One region of the Serpentinicella sp. ANB-PHB4 genome, then DNA from elsewhere that is predicted to be linked to it. Evidence: predicted binding sites of a transcription regulator. Region 1 holds the regulator's gene; each other region holds the start of a gene.
The links. Region 1 encodes HrcA, which represses chaperone genes, less so after heat shock. Its sites were predicted from a motif close to TTAGCACTCNNNNNNNNNGAGTGCTAA; they were not measured.

Region 1 (7,085 bases):
TTGCTAGTATTACTTACAGTAAGGTCGTGTGGATCCACAATAACTACGCCTGTAACTCCTGCATCATATAGAATGTTTGAAACTGCCTCTACTGCCTCTGTAGTGGTTTTTATTGACACTTCAATCCATTTCAAACGATCACATCCTTTAAAATAATATGTGTTATTTTTAAAAAGTTATAACACAAATGGTATCTCATTCATCTACATTTCCATTGATATTTTTAAGAGCAAATATATAACGTATTCGCTCAGGCTACACTTTAAAAAATCACTTCACAAGTGGCGAAGTGATTTTTAATATTTAAACCCCAAAAACATCTTTTACTTTATCAAAAAAAGTTTTTCTTTGTTCGTGGATATCTTCTCCACCCTCTGAAGCAAATTGTTTAATAATATCTTTTTGTTTCTCTGTCAGTTTCTTTGGCACCTCAACAACAACTTTAACGAACTGATCCCCTTTTCCATAGTTTCTTGGACTGGAAATACCTTTAGATTTAAGTCTAAAAATTGTGCCAGTTTGTGTACCTTCAGGAATTTTGTACTTTACTCGTCCTTCTAATGTCGGGACTTCTAATTCATCTCCTAAAACTGCCTGGGCAAAAGTAATCGGAATTTCACAATATACGTTTAAACCGTCTCTTTCAAATATCTTATGAGGCATTACATTAATAACAACATATAGGTCTCCAGGAGGGCCTCCCTGCTGTCCTAACTCTCCTTCACCTCTTATTGATATAACAGATCCAGTATCTACTCCTGCTGGAATCTTAACTTTTATAGACTTTAGCTTTCTTTCTGTCCCCTTACCATTACATTTAGGACAAGGTTTTTCTATAATTTTTCCTTCACCAGCACATTTTGTACAAGGTCTAACATTAACTATTTGGCCTAAAGGAGTTCGTTGTGCAAAACGCACCTCTCCTTTTCCATTACAGTCAGGACAAGTTTTTGAAGTAGAGCCAGAAGCAGCCCCACTTCCATTACAATCTTTACAGTCTTCTTCTTTATGGAATTTTATCGTTTTTTCTACTCCAAAAGCTGCTTCTTCAAATGTGATAGATTGCTCATACTTTACGTCAGCACCTTTACGGGGACCTCTCTGCCTTCTTGAGGATGAAAAGCCACCACCGCCAAAAATGTCAAATATATCACCAAAAATGTCCTCAAATCCGCCACCACCGAAGCCTTCAAATCCACTAGCCCCATTGCCATTTACTCCAGCGTGACCAAACTGGTCATACCTTTGTTTCTTTTCTTGATCTCCAAGAACTTCATATGCTTCATTTATTTCTTTAAACTTTGTTTCAGCAGTCTGATCTCCCTTGTTTTTATCGGGATGATATTTCATAGCCAATTTTCTATATGCTCTTTTTATTTCATCTGGCGCTGCATTTCTATCAACACCCAGCACCTCATAAAAGTCTCTTTTACTCACTTTTTCACCGCCCAACTAATATGCTAATTATGAGGACACCCTTTAGGGTGTCCTCATACATTTACTTTACTTTTCTTCTTCCTCATCTTGTACTTCTTCATATTCTGCATCAACTACATTATCTTCACTATTTTGTTGCGTACCATCTGGAGCTGCTCCCTCTTCTTGACCAGCTTGTTGATACATTTGTTGAGAAATAGCATGGAATGCATTTGTTAAATCTTCTATAGCTTTCTTCATCTCTTCTACATTATCAGATTCAAGTGCTTTCTTTAATTTCTCTATTTCTGCAGTTACTTTTTCTTCTTCTTCTTTTGCGATCTTACCTTCAAGTTCTTTTAAAGTCTTTTCTGTCTGATAAATTAAAGAATCGGCTTGGTTTGTTACTTCTATTTTTTCTTTACGCTTTTTATCTTCTTCTGCAAACTTTTCAGATTCTTTAACTTTAGCTTCTATTTCTTCTTCTGATAAATTTGTAGATGATGTAATTGTAATTTTTTGTTCTTTTCCAGTACCTAAATCTTTAGCTGATACGTTTACAATACCATTTGCATCGATATCAAAAGTTACTTCGATTTGAGGCACTCCTCTTGGTGCTGGTGGTATTCCAGACAATTCGAATCTACCCATTGTCGTATTATCAGCAGCCATTGATCTTTCCCCTTGTAATACATGGATATCTACACTTGGTTGATTATCAGCAGCTGTTGAGAAAGTTTGGCTTTTCTTGGTAGGAATTGTAGTATTTCTTTCAATTAATTTTGTAAATACGCCACCTAATGTCTCAATCCCTAAAGAAAGTGGTGTAACATCAAGTAATAATACATCTTTAACCTCACCAGTTAATACACCTGCCTGTATAGATGCTCCTACAGCTACACATTCATCTGGATTAATACCTTTATGAGGATCTTTTCCTGTTACTTTTGTTACCGCTTCTTGAACTGCTGGGATACGTGTAGATCCCCCTACTAGTATCACTTTATCAATATCCTGTGGTGAAAGTCCTGCATCATTTAATGATTTTTTCATCGGTTCAATAGTTTTGTCAACTAAATGACCAGTCAATTCATTGAATTTTGCTCTTGTTAAATCAATATTTAAGTGCTTTGGTCCAGTATTTGTAGCAGTAATAAAAGGCAGATTAATATTTGTTGTCATTGTACTTGAAAGTTCTTTTTTCGCTTTTTCTGCAGCTTCCTTTAACCTTTGTAGTGCCATTTTATCTTCTCTTAGGTCAATGTTTTCCTGTTTCTTAAATTCTTGAGCTAAGAAATCAATAACAGCTTTATCAAAGTCATCTCCACCTAGATTATTGTCTCCACTTGTTGCTAAAACTTCAAATACACCATCACCTAATTCAAGTATTGATACATCAAATGTTCCACCACCTAAATCGTATACTAGAACTTTTTGCTGTGTGTCACCTTTATCAAGTCCATAAGCTAATGATGCGGCAGTAGGCTCATTGATAATTCTTTGTACATTTAATCCAGCAATCTTTCCTGCATCCTTTGTCGCTTGTCTTTGACTATCACTAAAATATGCAGGCACTGTAATTACTGCATCGGTAACTTTTTGACCTAAGTATGCTTCAGCATCTGCTTTTAGTTTTTGTAAAATCATCGCAGATATATCTTGAGGTGTATAATCTTTATCATCAATTTTAACTTTGTGGTCTGATCCCATATGTGTTTTTATTGACATTATCGTTTTTTCTGGATTTGTTACAGCTTGTCGTTTAGCTGGTTCCCCAATAATTCTCTCTCCATCTTTTCCAAATGCTACTATAGAAGGGGTTGTTCTATTTCCTTCAGAATTTTGTATAACAACAGGTTCTCCTCCCTCTAATACAGCAACACATGAGTTTGTTGTTCCTAAATCAATTCCTATTACTTTACTCATATATATCCTCCTCCAAATTTATTGTTTTATATTTAAAATTATTATTCAGAAACTTTAACCATAGCTGGACGCAATACTTTTTTATGTATTGTGTAACCTTTTTGAAAAACTTCTATTACGATGTCTTTTTCTCCATCATATTCTTCTTTCATAACTGCATGATGAAAGTTAAGATCAAACGGTTGTCCCATTGCCTCTATTTCCTTAATGCCATGCTTATGTAGGATATCTTTTAACTGTTTAAGTATCATCTTTATTCCCTCACCGAAACTAGTCTCTTCCTTCTGTGAGTCAATAGCTCTTTCTAATCCATCGATAATACCTAAAAGCTCTAGAGCCATATCTTCTGCAGCGTATAGGTATATGTCACTCTTTTCTTTCTCTGTTCTCTTTTTAAAGTTGATAAAATCTGCTTGTAGTCTTTGATACTTGTTGTTTAATTCTATGTTTTCTTTTTCTTTTTCTTCTAATAATTTTTCAAGTTTATTGTCTTCTTGATCTTCTTGTTGCTCTTGAATTTCAGATTCAGTTGCTTCTAACTCACTCTCAACTTCCTCTTCTATCACTTCTTTACTTTTTTCTTGATTCATTTTAGATCACCTACCCTTTTATAATAAAAACAAAGATAGAGTGCAAAACGCCTAAGCACTTCGCACTTTATATGTTATTTGTACCTTTTTGTTAATAAACTATTAATATGCCCACTTAAATGAATCATCGAACTTACTACATTTGAATAGTCCATTCTCGTCGGGCCTATAACAGTTAACCAACCTACAACACTACCTTCAATTTCATAAGTAGCTGTTACTAAACTACATTCGCTTGCTTCTTTATGCATATTCTCACTACCAATTGAGATGTTTAATTTATTGTCATTAGCTGTTGTAATTAGACTGCTTAGAAGCTGTCGTTCCTCAAGCATTGTTAAGAATGCTTTTGCTTTGAACAAATCATTAAATTCTGGAAAGTTAAAAATATTGGTTGTGCCACTAAGGTATAACCCGTAGTCGTTAACTGCTTCTATCACATTAGCTAGTTCAGGCACTAATGTTTCAATGACATCTGAATATTGTCTTAACTCATATTGTATTTCAGTTAAAAGAACCTTTTCTATTTCTTTTATTGTTTTTCCCTGAACCTTGGTATTAATGAAGTTTGAAATTTGTTCTAAAGTATCCGGTGAAATCCTTTCTCTAATTCGTAAAATTGGATTTCTTATAACACCAGTTTCTGTTACGATCACAGCCAATATACTATTGCTATCAATTGGTATTAGTTGAATGTGTTTTATTTTATTTTCTTGTATTTGTGGTGCTAAAACAATTGAAGTGTAGTTTGTTAGCTGAGATATAATTTTAGAACTATATTCAAGCAACTGTTCTACTTCACCAAATTTACGCATTATATCTGTATTAATTTGTTGGTTATGGAGCACTGCATTTTTTTGCGTCTCCATAAGTTTATCAACATACAGTCTATATCCTTTATCAGATGGAATTCTTCCTGATGAGGTATGAGGTTGTTTCAAATAACCTAATTCTTCTAAGTCCGACATTTCATTTCGTATTGTTGCAGGACTAACACCCAATTCATACTTCTTGGATAAGGTTCTGGAACCTACTGGCTCCGCTGACTGTATATAATCCTGTATAATAGCCTGTAAGATTAAAGTCTTTCTTTCATTTAATTTCATTAGAATCACCTTACATTATTAGCACTCACTTTAAATGAGTGCTAATTATTATGACTATAAAATATCATTTCATATAATTTTTGTCAAGTCACTTTATATATTTTTATAATAGCAACTCTCGAAATACAACATTAGATAAATAAACACCATCGTGTGTTAGGCATATTTTATCCTCACTGATGTTAACCAGTCCTCTGTTTTGGAGTATTGTTAACTTGTCTTCGTAGATTTCAAAAGGGCTCTTACCAAATCTATTCTTAAATTCGCTAATTTGTATCCCCGATAGCAAACGTAGCCCTAAAAACATTGTTTCACTTATTTGATCGTTTACAGTAATTTTCTCACAAGATTCTAAAGGTGCAATTCCATAATCAATATCGTGAATGTATTCTTCTATATTATTTTTATTGCTAAATCGCTGGTTATTAATGTGAGAATGGGCACTTACGCCAAGACCTAAGTATTGTCCATTGCGCCAATAATTTATATTATGCCGACACGCTAAGTCAGGCAGAGCAAAATTGGATATTTCATAATGTATATATCCTTTGTCTTTTAGTAGAGCTATTGCCTCTCTATACATGTTTAACTCTACATCCTCGTCGGGCTGATAAAGTTTGCCATCTTCCCTCCACATATAAAATGGTGTTCCTTCTTCTATAATTAGACTATATGCAGATATATGAGGTATTCCTAAATCTACTATACGTTTCAGACCCAAAGTCCATTCTTCTATGGTTTGGTTAGGCAATGCAAATATTAAATCTGTATTAATGTTTTTAAACCCTACTAGTTTTGCGTTATGGACGTTATTATAGTATTGTTCAAAAGTATGTATGCGTCCAATTTCTTTTAATCTTTTACTATTAGTAGATTGTAACCCAAAACTAAGTCTATTTATTCCTAATTTCAGATATTGCATTAATTTTTCTTTTGTTACTGTTCCTGGGTTCACTTCAATTGAAATCTCTGCATCTGAAGAAACTGTAAAATACTTATGAATATTGTTTATTACTATTTCTATATTCTCATTTGTAAGTAGAGAAGGTGTACCACCACCAATGAATATTGTTTCCATCTTGTATTTATTTTGATATTGTTCCTTCATTAAGGCCATCTCTTTAGTTAAAGCAGTTATATACTTATTAATATCCTTATCATGTGCGATTAAAGAGTTAAAATCGCAATAATAGCATTTCTTCTCACAAAATGGGATATGTACATATAACCCAATCTTCTCCATAAATAACACCTTTTCTATAATCTTTTTATAAAAACCAGTCAAACGGGAATTTATAAAACATTGCCCACTGACTGGTCCATTTGGTTAATCTAATTTTAAAACTGACATAAATGCTTTTTGTGGTACTTCTACATTCCCCACTTGTCTCATTCTTTTTTTACCTTCTTTTTGTTTTTCTAATAATTTTTTCTTCCTGGAGATATCTCCTCCGTAACACTTAGATAACACGTCTTTTCGTAAAGCTCTAATTGTCTCTCTTGCAATAACTTTATTGCCAATAGATGCTTGTACTGGTACTGCAAATTGATGTCTCGGTATTTCATCCTTTAACTTTTCACACATAGCTTTACCTCTTGCATAAGCTTTAGTATCATGTACGATAAATGAAAGGGCATCAACTTGTTCTGAATTAATTAAAATATCTAACTTAACAAGTTTAGACTCATTGTAGCCTATAAACTCATAATCTAATGACCCATAACCTTTTGTTTTTGATTTAAGTGCATCAAAAAAATCATATATTACTTCATTTAATGGTAGTTCATAGTGAAGAACAACTCTTGTTTCTTCTATGTACTCCATATTCTTCATTTGCCCCCGTCGATCTTGACAAAGATCCATCACAGCACCTACATATGTAGTTGGAACCATTATATCTGCTTTTACAATAGGTTCTTCCATTTTTAATATCTCTTGAGGATCTGGTAAGTTTGCTGGGTTCTGTATCATTATAACCTCATTATTGGTTTTTGTTACCCTATAAATAACACTTGGTGCAGTTGTAACTAAGTCTAAATTAAATTC
Region 2 (7,085 bases), on a different contig from region 1:
AATAGGAGACAATGCAACAATAGCTGATCCACCACAAATTCCTGTGCCAGCTCCTATTAAGCTGCTAAGCTTCCAGTTCATATTTAAAAGTTTTCCTACTAGATATGCTGATAAAAAGGCTGCTGAGAGGGTGAACACCATGACAAATAGTGATATTCGACCAACAGTAAAAACTTGAACTAAGCTTAAATTTGTTCCAAGCAATATAATTGCTAATTGTAGCAGTCTTTTCGAAACAAATTTTAAACCAACCTCAAATTGCTCCAATTTTACCAATGGATTTATGGTCATTCCTATGAGTAATGCAATTATACTCGACCCTAATATTGGTATTCTATTACCACTAAAAACGGATATAACCGCAATAAGAAAAGCCATAGCTAGGCCGGGAGCATATTTCTTTATTTGTAAATACATAATATTTTTCCTCTCTTGTATATCGATATAGGTCATGAAAACAAATAATAAGCATAGATTATGTTAATCTATGCTTATATATAATACCATACACAATATTTATTTCAAAGCACTTAGCTTCTATACCAACTATATGACAGGGCATTTTATTTTGTTAATTCCACCTGGTGTCAGTTTATCTTTAAAGTCATCTAAGTATGGTACTTCCTCTCTAGCCCATAATAGTACTTCTTTATCTATTATATGGGTTATAATTTCTTCTTCTGTATCTGAAGCTTCTATAAGTATATCTCCCAGTGGACTTACAAGTTTACTTTTACCACAACTATTATTGCCCACTGTATTAATACCAAAAACAAAAACTGTATTGTCTAAAGACCTCGCTGGTAATTGTATATCCCATCGTCGTGAGGCTGCAATACTCCATACAGAAGGGCAAACAATAACTTCTGCCCCTTCTAAAGCTAATAGCCTACTAGTCTCTGGAAATTCCATCTCATAGCACATTAGTATTCCGATTTTCCCTGCTTTTATATCAAAAACAGGATACTCTATATTACCTGGTTTAAAAATATTGTTTTCACGCCCCCATAATACACTTTTTCTAACGATGCCTCTTAGCTCTCCTTCGTTGTCAATAACTGCTGCTGAAATATACAAATCATCCATTTCTGTTTTTTCAATAAATGGACATATAATCGCAGTATTTACTTTTTTAGCCTCTTCTCTTATTGTAGAAACCGTTTGTCCGTATCTTGATTCACCTAAAGCTAAAAAAGTCTCTCTAGATAGATGGTATCCTGTAGTCCACATTTCAGGAAATACAATTAAGTCAACTTCCTGCTGTTCCACTGCTTTATAAATATAATTAATACCTCTTTTTAAATTTGCTTCCACATTATTCATAATTGGTCTCATCTGAATTCCGGCGACTTGAAACATCTATTACCCCTCCTATGTAACTTGATTTGTTTTAATAATCCATTAATAATATGTACTTTTTGATAAATTATAACTACTAAAACTACACTTATAAAATACCTACTTCACTGTAAGAGAATGTAAGACAATTCTAAAACGTCTACTAAAACTACACTTATAAAATACCTACCCTTTTTGAAGGTTTTTAAATATCTTTTCTTTATTCAAGTTAATTTATCATAAAGTTAACGTATATAAACCCAAAAAGTTCTGCTAAGCAGAACTTTTTGGGTTTTAATGTATTACCTAATCAACGACCTCTACTTTTCCTCCTGCCGCTTCAACTGTACCGACAATGTTGTCATACAAACTTTTAACACTGCTATTACTACCTAAAAACGGAAGTCTTATAATTAAACATATACCACTTGGTGAAGTCACTTCTATAAGGTTTAATAAATTAATTACTGCTCCCGCTGGAATATAAATTCTTAGCACTGTTCCTGGTAACTGTGGACACGGTTTTACCGGTGGTTTTGGTCTATGACATCCTTTTGATACAAATTCCATATAGATCTCCCCTTTTTCTATAATTTATTCTTCTACTACTACTTCAACTTTACCGCCAGCTTCTTCAACTGTATTTACAAGATTGTCGTAAATACCTTTAGCTTTTTTATCCCCTGCTAAAAAAGGAAGTCTCACGATTAAGCAAATGCCACTTGGTGATGTTACTTCAATAAGGTTTAGTAAATTAATTACCGCACCTGCTGGAATGTTAATTCTTACTAATGTTCCTGGAAGTTGTGGACAAGGCTGAACTGGTGGTCTTGGATGTGCCTTTTTGGTACAAACTTCATATATATTTCTCCCCCTTTCTTTTTGCACTACATTTTATGCAGGCTAAGATTAAGGGTGACAAATTTAATATACTTGCTCTACAAAAATTAGCACTCTTATTCTAAGAGTGCTAATTTTTTATTGACACTTTGTTAGGTTAGTTGTATCATAGTTTTCAAAAGGGATTTTAACCCATTTAACTATAAAATAACAATTTACTAGGAGGCGATCTTATGGATAAGCAAAAAGGAAGTTTATCGATCCATAGTGAAAACATTTTTCCAATTATTAAAAAATGGTTATATTCTGACCAAGATATTTTTATTAGAGAATTAGTGTCTAATGCTTGTGATGCTATTACAAAGGTAAAAAGATTAGACAGTTTAGGTGAAGCTCAGTTAGAAGAAAATACCAAATTTAGTGTAAAAGTTATTATTGATGGTACCAATAAGACTTTAAAGTTTATTGATAATGGTATTGGTATGACTGAAGAAGAAGTTAAAAAATACATAAATCAAATTGCTTTTTCTGGTGCTGAAGACTTTTTTAAAACCTATCAAGAAAAAGGTGGTACGGATCAAATTATCGGACACTTTGGTTTAGGCTTTTATTCTGCTTTTATGGTTGCGAATACCGTTGAAATAAATTCCTTATCCTATCAGGATGGTGCTCAACCAATCAAATGGCGTTGCGACGGTGGTACAGAATTTGAATTGGAAATGGGGACAAAATCAAATAGGGGAACAGAAATCACCCTTTTCTTAAGTGAAGAAGGTGAAAATTTCCTTGACGAATACACTGTTCGTTCTACCATTGAAAAATATTGTTCCTTTATGCCCTACCCTATTTACTTAGAGGTTATCGATAAGGAACCTGAAAAAGATGAAGATGGTAATATCGTGATAGAAGAACCAAAACCACTTAATGATACTTCTCCTCTTTATTTAAAACAGCCTAGCGCATGTACTGATGATGAGTATAAAGAATTTTACAGAAGTACTTTTAACGATTTTAAAGAACCTTTATTCTGGATTCACCTTAATATGGACTATCCATTTAACTTAAAAGGAATCCTTTATTTCCCTAAGTTAAATACACAATTCGATACGTTAGAAGGACAAATAAAACTATATAATAACCAAGTATTTATAGCCGATAATATTAAAGAAGTTATCCCTGAATTTTTACTGTTATTAAAAGGTGTTATCGATTGTCCTGATTTACCACTTAACGTATCTAGAAGTTTCTTGCAAAATGACGGTTCAATTAAAAAAATATCTGATTATATCACTAGAAAAGTTGCGGATAAGTTAAATTCTTTATTTAAATCTGATCGTGAATCTTATGAAAAGTTCTGGGATGATATTAATCCATTTATTAAGTTTGGATCGATCAAAAACGCAAAATTCTATGATAAAGTATCTAATATCATACTATATAAAACAATTAATGATCAGTATGTAACTACGGAGGAATACCTTGCTAACCTTGAAGGTAAATTAGAAAATCAAGTTTACTACGTTACTGACCAAATTCAACAGGCACAATATATAAAAATGCTTAAAGCGCATGATTTAGATGCTGTTATCCTAGACCATACAATTGATTCTGCTTTTATCTCTCATGTGGAATCTAAAAAAGAAGGACTAAGTTTTAAAAGAGTAGATTCAGATATTGCCGACCTTATGAAGGATACAGATGATTCTGTTAGTGAAGAAGAACAAAAAAATCAAACCGAGGCTATTACAAATGTATTTAAGGAAGCTTTAGGTAAAGACTCCCTTAAAATTAATATTGAAAGCCTTAAGTCAGAAGATGTTGCCGGTATGATTACTTTGTCTGAAGATAGTCGCCGTATGCAAGATATGATGAAAATGTACAGCATGGATGGGCTAAATATGAATGCTATGCCTACTGAAGAAACACTAGTACTAAATAAAAAGCATAGCTTGATTCAGTATATTCTTGAAAATAAGGATAATAAATCTGATTTATTAAATATGATTGCTCAGCAGGTTTATGACTTAGCACTTCTTACGCATAAGACATTACCACCTGAAGATATGAGTCAATTTATAAAACGTAGTAACGATATAATGAATCAATTAATTAATGAAAAATAATTTGCAAAAGCCGAGGAATAAAATTCCTCGGCTTTATTGTTAGACTTTGCTATATCAATTTAATCTCCTAATTGTTCATACCACTTCACGCCAGTTGATTTTAGTAGAATATATGTAATTATATTTAAAAAACCATATAGTGAAATTAGTAATATTGAAGTCTCCACAGTGTTTATTTCTAATTGGTATATTGTATATACAGTTATCCCAGCAATTAAAGAGCCAATCATCATCGTGTAAAACACATTGAAATTTTGTTTGACTGCTTTTTGTTCGTTATCCCAGTTAAGTTTTGGACTATATAAATCAAACATAATTCCTATCATTGAAATAAATAAAATACCTAATAAGCTTGTTATAAGTATCAATAATGCTATAGGGATATTAACGCCAAAGGCTAATATGCTTACTATTAGTACTGTACCTATGCCTATCAAACCAATTATAGATCCGGCAAAAACCTTCGCAGCTATTTGAATGCCATAGCTTACAGGTATAAATTTATTAACATAGTAGTTTTGTCCTTCCCTTGAAATAGCTGTAGATGCAATGGAGTTAGTCGAAGTTATAAATATTGCAATGGCAAAACCTATGGCTATTACTAAAGAACCATTTGTTTGTTGCATGTTTATAACCACTTCTCTTAAATTCTGCAAACCTCCGGGCTGAGAAAAAGCTGGAATTAGGAAAAAAATTGGCCATATAAAACTCATTAGAATACAATTTAGAAAATAAGTAGGTGTTCTAAACAACAATTTAAGTTCGTTAGTTGTGTAGGATATTATAACTGCCTTGCTTTTTGTATTATTCTTTAGGACTTCTTTCGTTAATAGACGCTTCTTTGAGTTTGATTGTGATAACCCTAGAATACCTTTAAAATACAATCGTTCTGATAGATATAAAAATACACCGAAGATTAAAGAAGTGATTCCTATAAAAATTATCATGTTTAACATGCCGGCCATGTAATTATAATTTACTAAACCTTGGATGGCAAAATTCAAACCTGGAAATAAGCTTGAAATCACAGCTGCCAGTGAGTTGCTTCCTTCTAATAACATTTGTTCTATTGCTTCTGGGTCTGATAAAGCCCCTGTTAAATTTCTTTGCATTACTATGTTAAATCCTATACCAATAATTAATGCACTAATTCCCCCTAATAACTTTAGGAAATCTTTATTTCTACCAATATTTGAGAACCTCATTATAATCATAACAATAAAAGAGGCAAAAACAAGGGGCACTACAGGTACGATTAAAAATGTTATTAAGGCAGAAAAATAATATAAAATACCGGCGCTGGTTTTTACACCATACATGATTAAAATTGGTGCAAGAACAATAAGCGCGGTCAAATATTCATATAACACGACTTGAATAAACTTAGCGCTAATAATCTCATATGGTTTTATGGGTAAGGGTAATAAGTTTTCCGTATCCTTTGAAAAATAGAAAGCACTTATTATGTAAAAGAAGCCAAAAAAGAAAATTATTGAGCTGCTAATGACTACTCCTAAGCTTAATAACAACGCTTCTTGTTGTACTTCTATTAGCACATCGAAAATTTTAGATAGATAAAAAATGAAATTTCTTACTACAGGTACTAAAATAATTCCAACAATAGCCATTAAAATTAATGACCTTCTACTTTTTTTATTTGATAAAATTATTGAATTGATTATATCTTTTAAAAATATTTTTGTTAATGTAAATATATTATTCATGTTCTGTCATCTCCAAAAACATTTTTTCTAAGGAGTCATTACTTTTAAAATGTTCTTTTATTTCTTCCATTTTCCCACAGAACAGAATTTTTCCTTTATTAATAATTGCTACTCTATCGCAAATTCTTTCTGCTACATCAAGTACATGGGTTGAAAAGAACACTGTTTTATTTGACTGTACATGCTCTTTCATCATTTCTTTTAACACATAAGAGGATTTTGGATCTAATCCTGTCATAGGCTCATCTAATATCCATACCGGTGGTTCATGTATTAGGGCACCCATTACAACAATTTTTTGACGCATACCATGGGAATAACTCTGTATTTGATCTCCTAAAGCATCTGTCATAGAAAATCTTTTAGACATACTTTCAATTCTTTCTAACCTTAAATCAGAAGGCACGCCATATATATCAGCCATAAAATTTAAGTACTCTATTCCTTTTAGTCGCAAAAACATATTTGGCGTGTCAGGAACAAAACCAAATTGTTTTTTTGCTTCTACTGTTTGGCTTACAATATCTTTTCCATTTATTTTAATACTTCCTGAATCTGGTTTTAAGATTCCTGTAATCATTTTTATCGAAGTTGTTTTCCCTGCCCCGTTTGGTCCTAAGAAACCAAAAATTTCTCCCTCTGGAATCACGACATTTAAATTGTCTACTGCTTTTTCCACACCAGTGTAACTTTTATTCACATTTGTTATTTCTATCATGACTGACCTCCCATTTCGAATAGCTACGTAAAAGACTATAGCAATATTATAGTGCATTTATTGTTTTTTTACTATTATTTGATTGATTTTATGAGCAATTTAAATATACTTTTACAAACAAAAAAAGAAGGGAGTTTAATTCCCTTCTTTCAATACGCTATATTTTATTATCCTAAAAATGAGTTAAGCATCCAAATATTTTTCTCATATTTAGCTAAGCTTCCTACAGCCATATCTACTGTAACTTCATCTTCGTATTCTCCTGCAACGCCAGCACCTTTTCTTAATTCTTGAGCCAAGAAACTAAAGTCTTCTAAAAGTGTTTGGCATACATCTTCACTT
Region 3 (7,085 bases), on a different contig from region 1:
TTTTTTATCAGCAGTGGAGTCCGAATTACTTATAAGTAGATTCTATAATACCAAGACTTAATGTATCCAAATTTAAAAGCATAATATATATATAAAAGTTAAAGCATATATTTATGTGGGGTGATCAATGTGGGTGCAGAAAAAAAGGTAAATCAAAAAAAATTATTAGCATTATCTCGTAAGGTTCTAAAGAAAAAGAATAAACGGACTTTTGAATCTTTTTTTGCTCATTTTGAAAATGGGTATTGCAAGATAGATATATATAATAAAACGATCGATAAAAAGATATATATAACAGAGGCATTAGTCATTTTTTATTTTGAATTTAGTTTAGAATTGCATCTGAAAGGAACAAATGAATTTGATATCCTTCCACTAAAGTATAAAAATATAGATAATATAATGATAAAAGATGAAGATAATACCATTGAAATTCATTTGAATACCGATGAAATTTGGCATATGACTTACTAGGGTTGATTTGGTTTAGGCGTAAAATTAAGACATGATTTTCCGGAAGCTTGTAAAACAACAACGGAGGGCATTTTTTTTGTTTTAAAATTAAAAAAAGTACATCCTCTAGGGGCATTTTGATCCCAAGTAATAAAGAAGTGTTTGCATTTTAAACAATTAACTTGTGGTTTAGGCATAAAAGTCTCCTAAATTAAAATTTTTTAATCTTATTAATTATAGCATACTAAAATAAAATATATTGTTCAAGTTTGCCATAAAAAGAGTCTATTGGACTCTTTTTATTTTTATGTTAATATAGAGAAGGGGTATCCTAAATTAGGAGGCGCATATGAAAAAATATATTATATCTATATTAATAGGTGTGTTATTAATAAGCATTGGTTTTAATTTTGCATTGAACTCTAGATTGCAATTTGTCGATAATAAAGTCTTGGAAATAAATAGGACAATCGGATTGAATGTAGAAAGAAACCTGCGTCAAAGTATAAGGTCAACAAACGAACTAATTGAAAATGAGTCAGAGGAAAATTTACTCCTTTTACAAAGAACAATAGATGATTTAGCCCTTTCCTTTGAGCAGTGGCTATCTATTAATCAAACGGAGACAAGACCAAACGTACAAATGCAAAAAGGTTTAAGTGGTATTGAAGGAACCAGGAATATGATACTCCATCAATTAGATAGACAGTTTAAATTAAACAATAACAAATTAACAGAATTTGAAGTAGAAATGCTAGAAAAGGTTAAAGAAAATATGGAGCGTTTGCTATCAGTTTACCACAATATAGAAGAACGAGTGGGGGATATGAGTAATCCTTTTTCTGATGATAGTGGGTTAGTAGAAACTGCAAACAATTTAGAAGAAATAAGTCGCCTTTACAGGCATAGTAGGATTCCAAACGAACATCCAACTTATATAGGTTACAACACTGCTGTAAGGAAGGCGAAAGAACAATTTTCTGATCTTGAGAATTTCAGGTTAAGTGGAGAAGAAGTTGTTAAAATAAGGGAAGGGACGCATTACTACGAATTAGAGTTTCTTGATTCCGAAAGCATTGCATATGTCATATGGGTAGATGCTGAAAATGGTCAAATAAGAAATTATGAGAACAGGCAAGCACTTAGTGGGGAAGGTATGCTTGAAAAGAGTGATGCCATAGGTATTGCAAAAACATTTTTACGTAGATTTTTTGATGAAGAAATAATAGATGAAGTTTTTCTTATCAACGATGAAGCTCAATCGATTTATGCATTTCGTTTTACACCCGTAGATGGTGACGTTGAAATGGTTAGTGATGCCCATTTAATAAATGTTTGTGCCATATCGGGACGTGTGTTGAGATATAGCAATAATTTTAGTAATACCAGAGTGAACGTGCCAGAAGATTTCTCATCCTTAGCATCTCTTAATAAAATAAGTAGAAACTTAAACAGTCCAGAGTATAGAGGACTAGCAGCAATAAGAACTTTTGAAACAAGGTATAAACCGACTTTAACTTATAGTTTCCGAGTAACTGAAAATGAACAAAATCTAAATCTATATTTTGATGTAAAAACAGGTCGTCTTGTTCATGAATTGTTTTATATTTACGAAGAACTAGAGTTGTAATTCTGAAAAAGTATTGCCCCAGAATGGATTGAATCCACTGGGGTTTTCTGTATGTTATGAAAGGAGAAAAAAGTGAAATATAACATAATATATAAACCAGAGAAGATTACTGTTAAAGGGTTAAAACAATTTAATCCTGTACACATTTTTGAATGTGGACAATGTTTTCGTTGGAATAAAGAGGACAATGGTATATATACTGGTATCGCCCATAAAAAAGTGATAAGTGTTATAAAAAGTGAAGAGAATACTATATTTGAGAATGTAGATAAAAATGATTTTGATACAATATGGTTTAATTATTTTGACCTACGCAGAGATTATCAAGAAATACAGGATGATTTAAGGAAAAATGATAAAGTTATGTGCCAGGCAATTGATTTTGGAGAAGGAATAAGAATACTAAATCAAGAACTATGGGAGACAATAGTATCTTTTATTATATCTGCAAATAACAATATACCAAGAATTAAAAAAAGTATCGAAATGATCTGTGAACGATATGGTGATTATATTGGCACATACAATGGGAAAAAACGGTATGGGTTTCCGGATCCACATATTATAAAACAGTTAAGTGAAGCAGACTTAAAAGCATGCAATGTGGGATACAGAGCTTCTTATATAATTGGTGCAGCAAGTTATTTTGATAATGGAAGATTAACCCAAAAATTAAATCATGTAAGTGCAGAAGAAAGTCAAAAAAAACTTATAGCATTGCCAGGAGTTGGACCAAAAGTTGCTCATTGTATTAATGTATTTAGTTTAGAAAAGAGAGAAGCTTTTCCAGTAGACGTTTGGATTAAGCGTATTATGGAGCATTTATACTTTAATACGCCAACATCTACTAAAAAGATACAGGAATTTGCAGATAATAAATTTGGATTATGGGCAGGTTACGCACAACAATACCTATTTTATTATGGTAGAGAAATGAATATAGGGAAATAAACAAGGGGGAGCATGCATGCAAGGAACATTGGTAAATACAGTAGCGATCATTATAGGGGGGTTACTAGGGGTTTTACTTAGGAAGGGCATTCCAAATAATTATAAGGAAACGATTATGCAGGGGTTGGGATTGTGTGTGGTTATGATCGGACTAATGGGGGCTTTGAAAGCGGATAATATATTAATTGTGATCTTTAGTATTGTTATAGGTAGTATAATTGGAGAAGCCTTGAAAATTGAAAAAAGGTTAAATCAGTTTGGTAATAGTATAGAAAAACTATTTGGTAAAAGCGAAGGTGGAGTAGCAAAAGGTTTTGTAACTGCTAGTTTAATTTATTGTGTGGGAGCAATGGCGATTGTTGGAGCATTAGATAGTGGTTTAAAGGGAGATCACAGCACACTCTACGCTAAATCAGTACTAGACGGGATCTCGTCCATTATATTTTCATCCACCTTAGGGATCGGCGTTGTTTTATCTGCTGGAGCGGTATTTATTTATCAAGGGTTTATAGTTATATCCGCTTCGGTTGTAGAACCCTTGTTAACAGAGTATGTTATAGAACTAATGTCTGCTATAGGAGGACTTTTAATATTAGGAATTGGTCTTAGTATACTTGGTATAAAAAAAGTTAATGTGGCAAATATGTTACCAGCTGTATTTATGCCTATTCTATTTTTTATACTAGAACCGTACTTTTCTAATTTAGTTAATCGAATTTTCTAGGATATAGTCTGTATTTTAAATGTAGCTCATTAACTAAAATACATGTAAATTTTACCTAATATGCGTAAAATAGTGAAAATCTAAAAAAAAGTTCAAAAACAAAAGAAAAACGTTTAATAACCTATAAAAACGGTCAATAATAGCACTAAATGAAATTTGCTACGCAAAAAAAAATTATATAACATGATAAATGTAATTAGCACTCACTTCTAGTGAGTGCTAATAAAAAAATAAAAAATAATATTTAAAATATAAGGAGGTTACTTTATGAGTATTAAACCATTAGGTGACAGAGTTGTAATTAAAAAACTAGAAGCTGAAGAAAAAACCCAAAGTGGTATCTTTATCCCAACAACGGCTAAAGAACAACCACAAATGGCTGAAGTTATTGCTGTAGGCCCAGGTGGGGTTGTAGAAGGTAAAGAAGTAACGATGGAACTTAAAGTTGGAGATAAAGTAATATTTTCTAAATACGCAGGAACAGAAGTAAAGTTCGAAGGAACTGAGTACACAATATTAAAGCAAAACGATGTTTTAGCAATTGTAGAATAACATAAGTATAAATACATAGTATAGATTAAAAATTAGGAGGTTTATAGATATGGCAAAGGAACTAAAATTTAGTGAAGAAGCACGTAAAGCCCTAGAAGCTGGTGTAAATAAATTAGCTGATACTGTAAAGGTTACTTTAGGACCTAAAGGAAGAAATGTAGTAATTGATAAAAAATTTGGATCACCTCTAATAACTAATGATGGTGTAACGATTGCAAAAGAAATTGAATTAAGTGATGCATATGAAAATATGGGTGCACAACTTGTTAAAGAAGTTGCGACAAAAACAAACGATGTAGCTGGTGATGGAACAACTACTGCAACTTTATTAGCTCAAGCAATTATAAGAGAAGGAATTAAAAATGTTGCTGCTGGTGCAAATCCAATGATTATGAAAAAAGGAATTCAAAAAGCAGTAGATGCAGCTGTTAAAGAATTACAAAGCATATCAAAATCAATAGACAGCAAAGAAGCAATTGCACAAGTTGGGGCTATTTCAGCTGCTGACGAAGAAATAGGAAAACTAATTGCAGATGCCATGGAAAAAGTAGGTAAAGATGGTGTTATTACTGTAGAAGAGTCTAAATCAATGGGAACAACATTAGACGTTGTTGAAGGTATGCAATTTGATAGAGGATACTTATCACCATATATGGTTACAGATTCTGAAAAAATGGAAGCTGTATACAATGATGCATATATTTTAATTACGGATAAAAAAGTTACTAACATACAAGATATATTACCATTACTTGAGCAAATTGTTCAGCAAGGTAAAAAGCTATTAATCGTAGCGGAAGATGTTGAAGGAGAAGCTTTAGCAACATTAGTTGTAAATAAACTAAGAGGAACATTTGAATGTGTTGCAGTTAAAGCACCAGGATTTGGAGATAGAAGAAAAGCAATGTTAGAAGATATTGCAATTTTAACTGGTGGAACTGTTATTTCTGAAGAATTAGGTTATGATTTAAAATCAACAACAGTTGATATGCTTGGAACAGCGAGAAGCATTAAAGTGGATAAAGAAAATACAACAATCATTGAAGGAAATGGAGATCAAAAAGCGATTACTGATCGTGTAAATCAGTTAAAAGCACAAATTGTTGAGACAACTTCTGAATTTGATAAAGAAAAGTTACAAGAAAGATTAGCGAAGCTTTCAGGAGGCGTAGCTGTTATACAAGTAGGAGCTGCTACTGAAACAGAGCTTAAAGAAAGAAAACTAAGAATCGAAGATGCACTTAACGCTACAAGAGCAGCTGTTGAGGAAGGAATTGTATCCGGTGGTGGTACAGCACTGATCAACACAGTTTCAGCAGTAGAATCAATTATTGATACTGTTGAAGGTGACGAAAAAACAGGGGTTAAAATTATTAGAAGAGCTCTTGAAGAACCACTAAGACAAATTGTTGAGAACGCAGGATTAGAAGGTTCAGTTGTCGTAGAAAAAGTACTTAATTCTGAAACTGGCATTGGATTTGATGCATACAACGAAAATTATGTAAATATGATAGATTCAGGTATTGTTGATCCTACAAAAGTTACAAGATCAGCATTACAAAACGCAGCTTCTATATCAGCTATGCTATTAACAACAGAGTCAGCAGTTGTTGATGTTAAAGAAGAAGAACCTGCTGCACCAATGGGTGGCGGAATGGCAGGAATGGGTGGCATGGGCGGCATGCCAATGATGTAAGCAAAAAAGCTTATATAAACGGGTATTCAAAATGAATACCCGTTTTTTTTTATGGCTCTTTGTGAATAGTTGGGGGGAGATTATATTTAATCCCACTCGATTATAACAGTAGAGTGCTTATTTTAATTCGTTCTTCATTTGTTGATATTTTGTTTTTGCACTTTGTACATCCTGGGATTGGGCTTGCTTAGTTGCATACCAACCTCTTTGTTGCATGGCATTGAATAATTGGTATTGAATCTCCTGTGTCTCGTTTAAACACTGGGTTAATTGTTGTCTTAAGTTAGTGCAAGAGGACTCAGTAATACCTGTGTTGTATGCAGAGGTTACTTGCTTTTCAGAAGCAAGTAAATCATTCATCAACTCTTTTTCTGAAAAATTAGGATGATTGTTATTCATAAAAAAACCTCCTGTAAATTATTTTTAAAAGCTACTATTGATGTGAATTTAAATAGTTTAATAAGTTGTCGTAATGTTGCTTGTGTTTTTGTGCTGACTGTTGACATAAATTTTTAAGTTCTGCATCTGTGCAATAATCTGCATAATTAGAAAACTTTTTATTCATCAGCGCTTCATAGTTTAGTTGATCTTCTACAACCTTTAGGTTATTAGCATCAATTTTTTGTGCAGATTGGACATTCATATTCTGATTGTTTTTATTGTCGTTTACACTAAACATAACATATTACCTCCTTTAAATTAATTTAGACTTAACCCATTGGAAAATTATCATCTTCGTCAATTATCGCTTCATCTTCAATATTTTGGTTCTCCTCAGCTGGATTGGCCATATTATTGTTTTCAAAACCATTGGAAGCATGATCGTAGACCATATGCTCATTGATTAAATTGCTCAGTGGATACTCAGATCTAGTAGCAGAATTTAAAGCATTTACTAAGGAAACAGACTGTAAGTTGTTATTATCAGCTTGTTTCTTTCGACGACCATTCTCATCAGCCATAATTACCCTCCTTGTTTTTTAAAATTACAAGTCGCACTATTATTATGAAACAGAAAGGGTAAAATAATTATACAAATTCAAAATAGAAATAATGCATTTTATGTTGTATAATGAAGA

Region 2: htpG (molecular chaperone HtpG) is a predicted target of HrcA. The motif match lies at 2,286-2,312, and genes of this name have one in related genera.
Region 3: groES (co-chaperone GroES) is a predicted target of HrcA. The motif match lies at 3,955-3,981, and genes of this name have one in related genera.

The regions. Positions count from the first base shown of each region.
Region 1 covers NZ_JAVKGO010000001.1:93,024-100,108, reverse strand. The annotation lists gene prmA (50S ribosomal protein L11 methyltransferase) at 1-134, opposite strand, end outside; gene dnaJ (molecular chaperone DnaJ) at 304-1,437, opposite strand; gene dnaK (molecular chaperone DnaK) at 1,504-3,342, opposite strand; gene grpE (nucleotide exchange factor GrpE) at 3,384-3,932, opposite strand; gene hrcA (heat-inducible transcriptional repressor HrcA) at 4,007-5,038, opposite strand; gene hemW (radical SAM family heme chaperone HemW) at 5,142-6,281, opposite strand; gene lepA (translation elongation factor 4) at 6,366-7,085, opposite strand, start outside.
Region 2 covers NZ_JAVKGO010000002.1:149,719-156,803, reverse strand. The annotation lists gene RH915_RS03305 (YeiH family protein) at 1-417, opposite strand, end outside; gene RH915_RS03300 (nitrilase-related carbon-nitrogen hydrolase) at 547-1,359, opposite strand; gene RH915_RS03295 (hypothetical protein) at 1,645-1,908, opposite strand; gene RH915_RS03290 (hypothetical protein) at 1,933-2,226, opposite strand; gene htpG (molecular chaperone HtpG) at 2,412-4,301, shown strand; gene RH915_RS03280 (putative ABC transporter permease subunit) at 4,361-6,025, opposite strand; gene RH915_RS03275 (ABC transporter ATP-binding protein) at 6,018-6,743, opposite strand; gene RH915_RS03270 (Dps family protein) at 6,911-7,085, opposite strand, start outside.
Region 3 covers NZ_JAVKGO010000003.1:4,999-12,083, forward strand. The annotation lists gene RH915_RS03630 (hypothetical protein) at 130-474, shown strand; gene RH915_RS03635 (PepSY domain-containing protein) at 803-2,083, shown strand; gene RH915_RS03640 (DNA-3-methyladenine glycosylase family protein) at 2,156-3,034, shown strand; gene RH915_RS03645 (DUF554 domain-containing protein) at 3,051-3,758, shown strand; gene groES (co-chaperone GroES) at 4,026-4,310, shown strand; gene groL (chaperonin GroEL) at 4,360-6,006, shown strand; gene RH915_RS03660 (spore coat protein) at 6,124-6,405, opposite strand; gene RH915_RS03665 (hypothetical protein) at 6,440-6,685, opposite strand; gene RH915_RS03670 (hypothetical protein) at 6,717-6,968, opposite strand.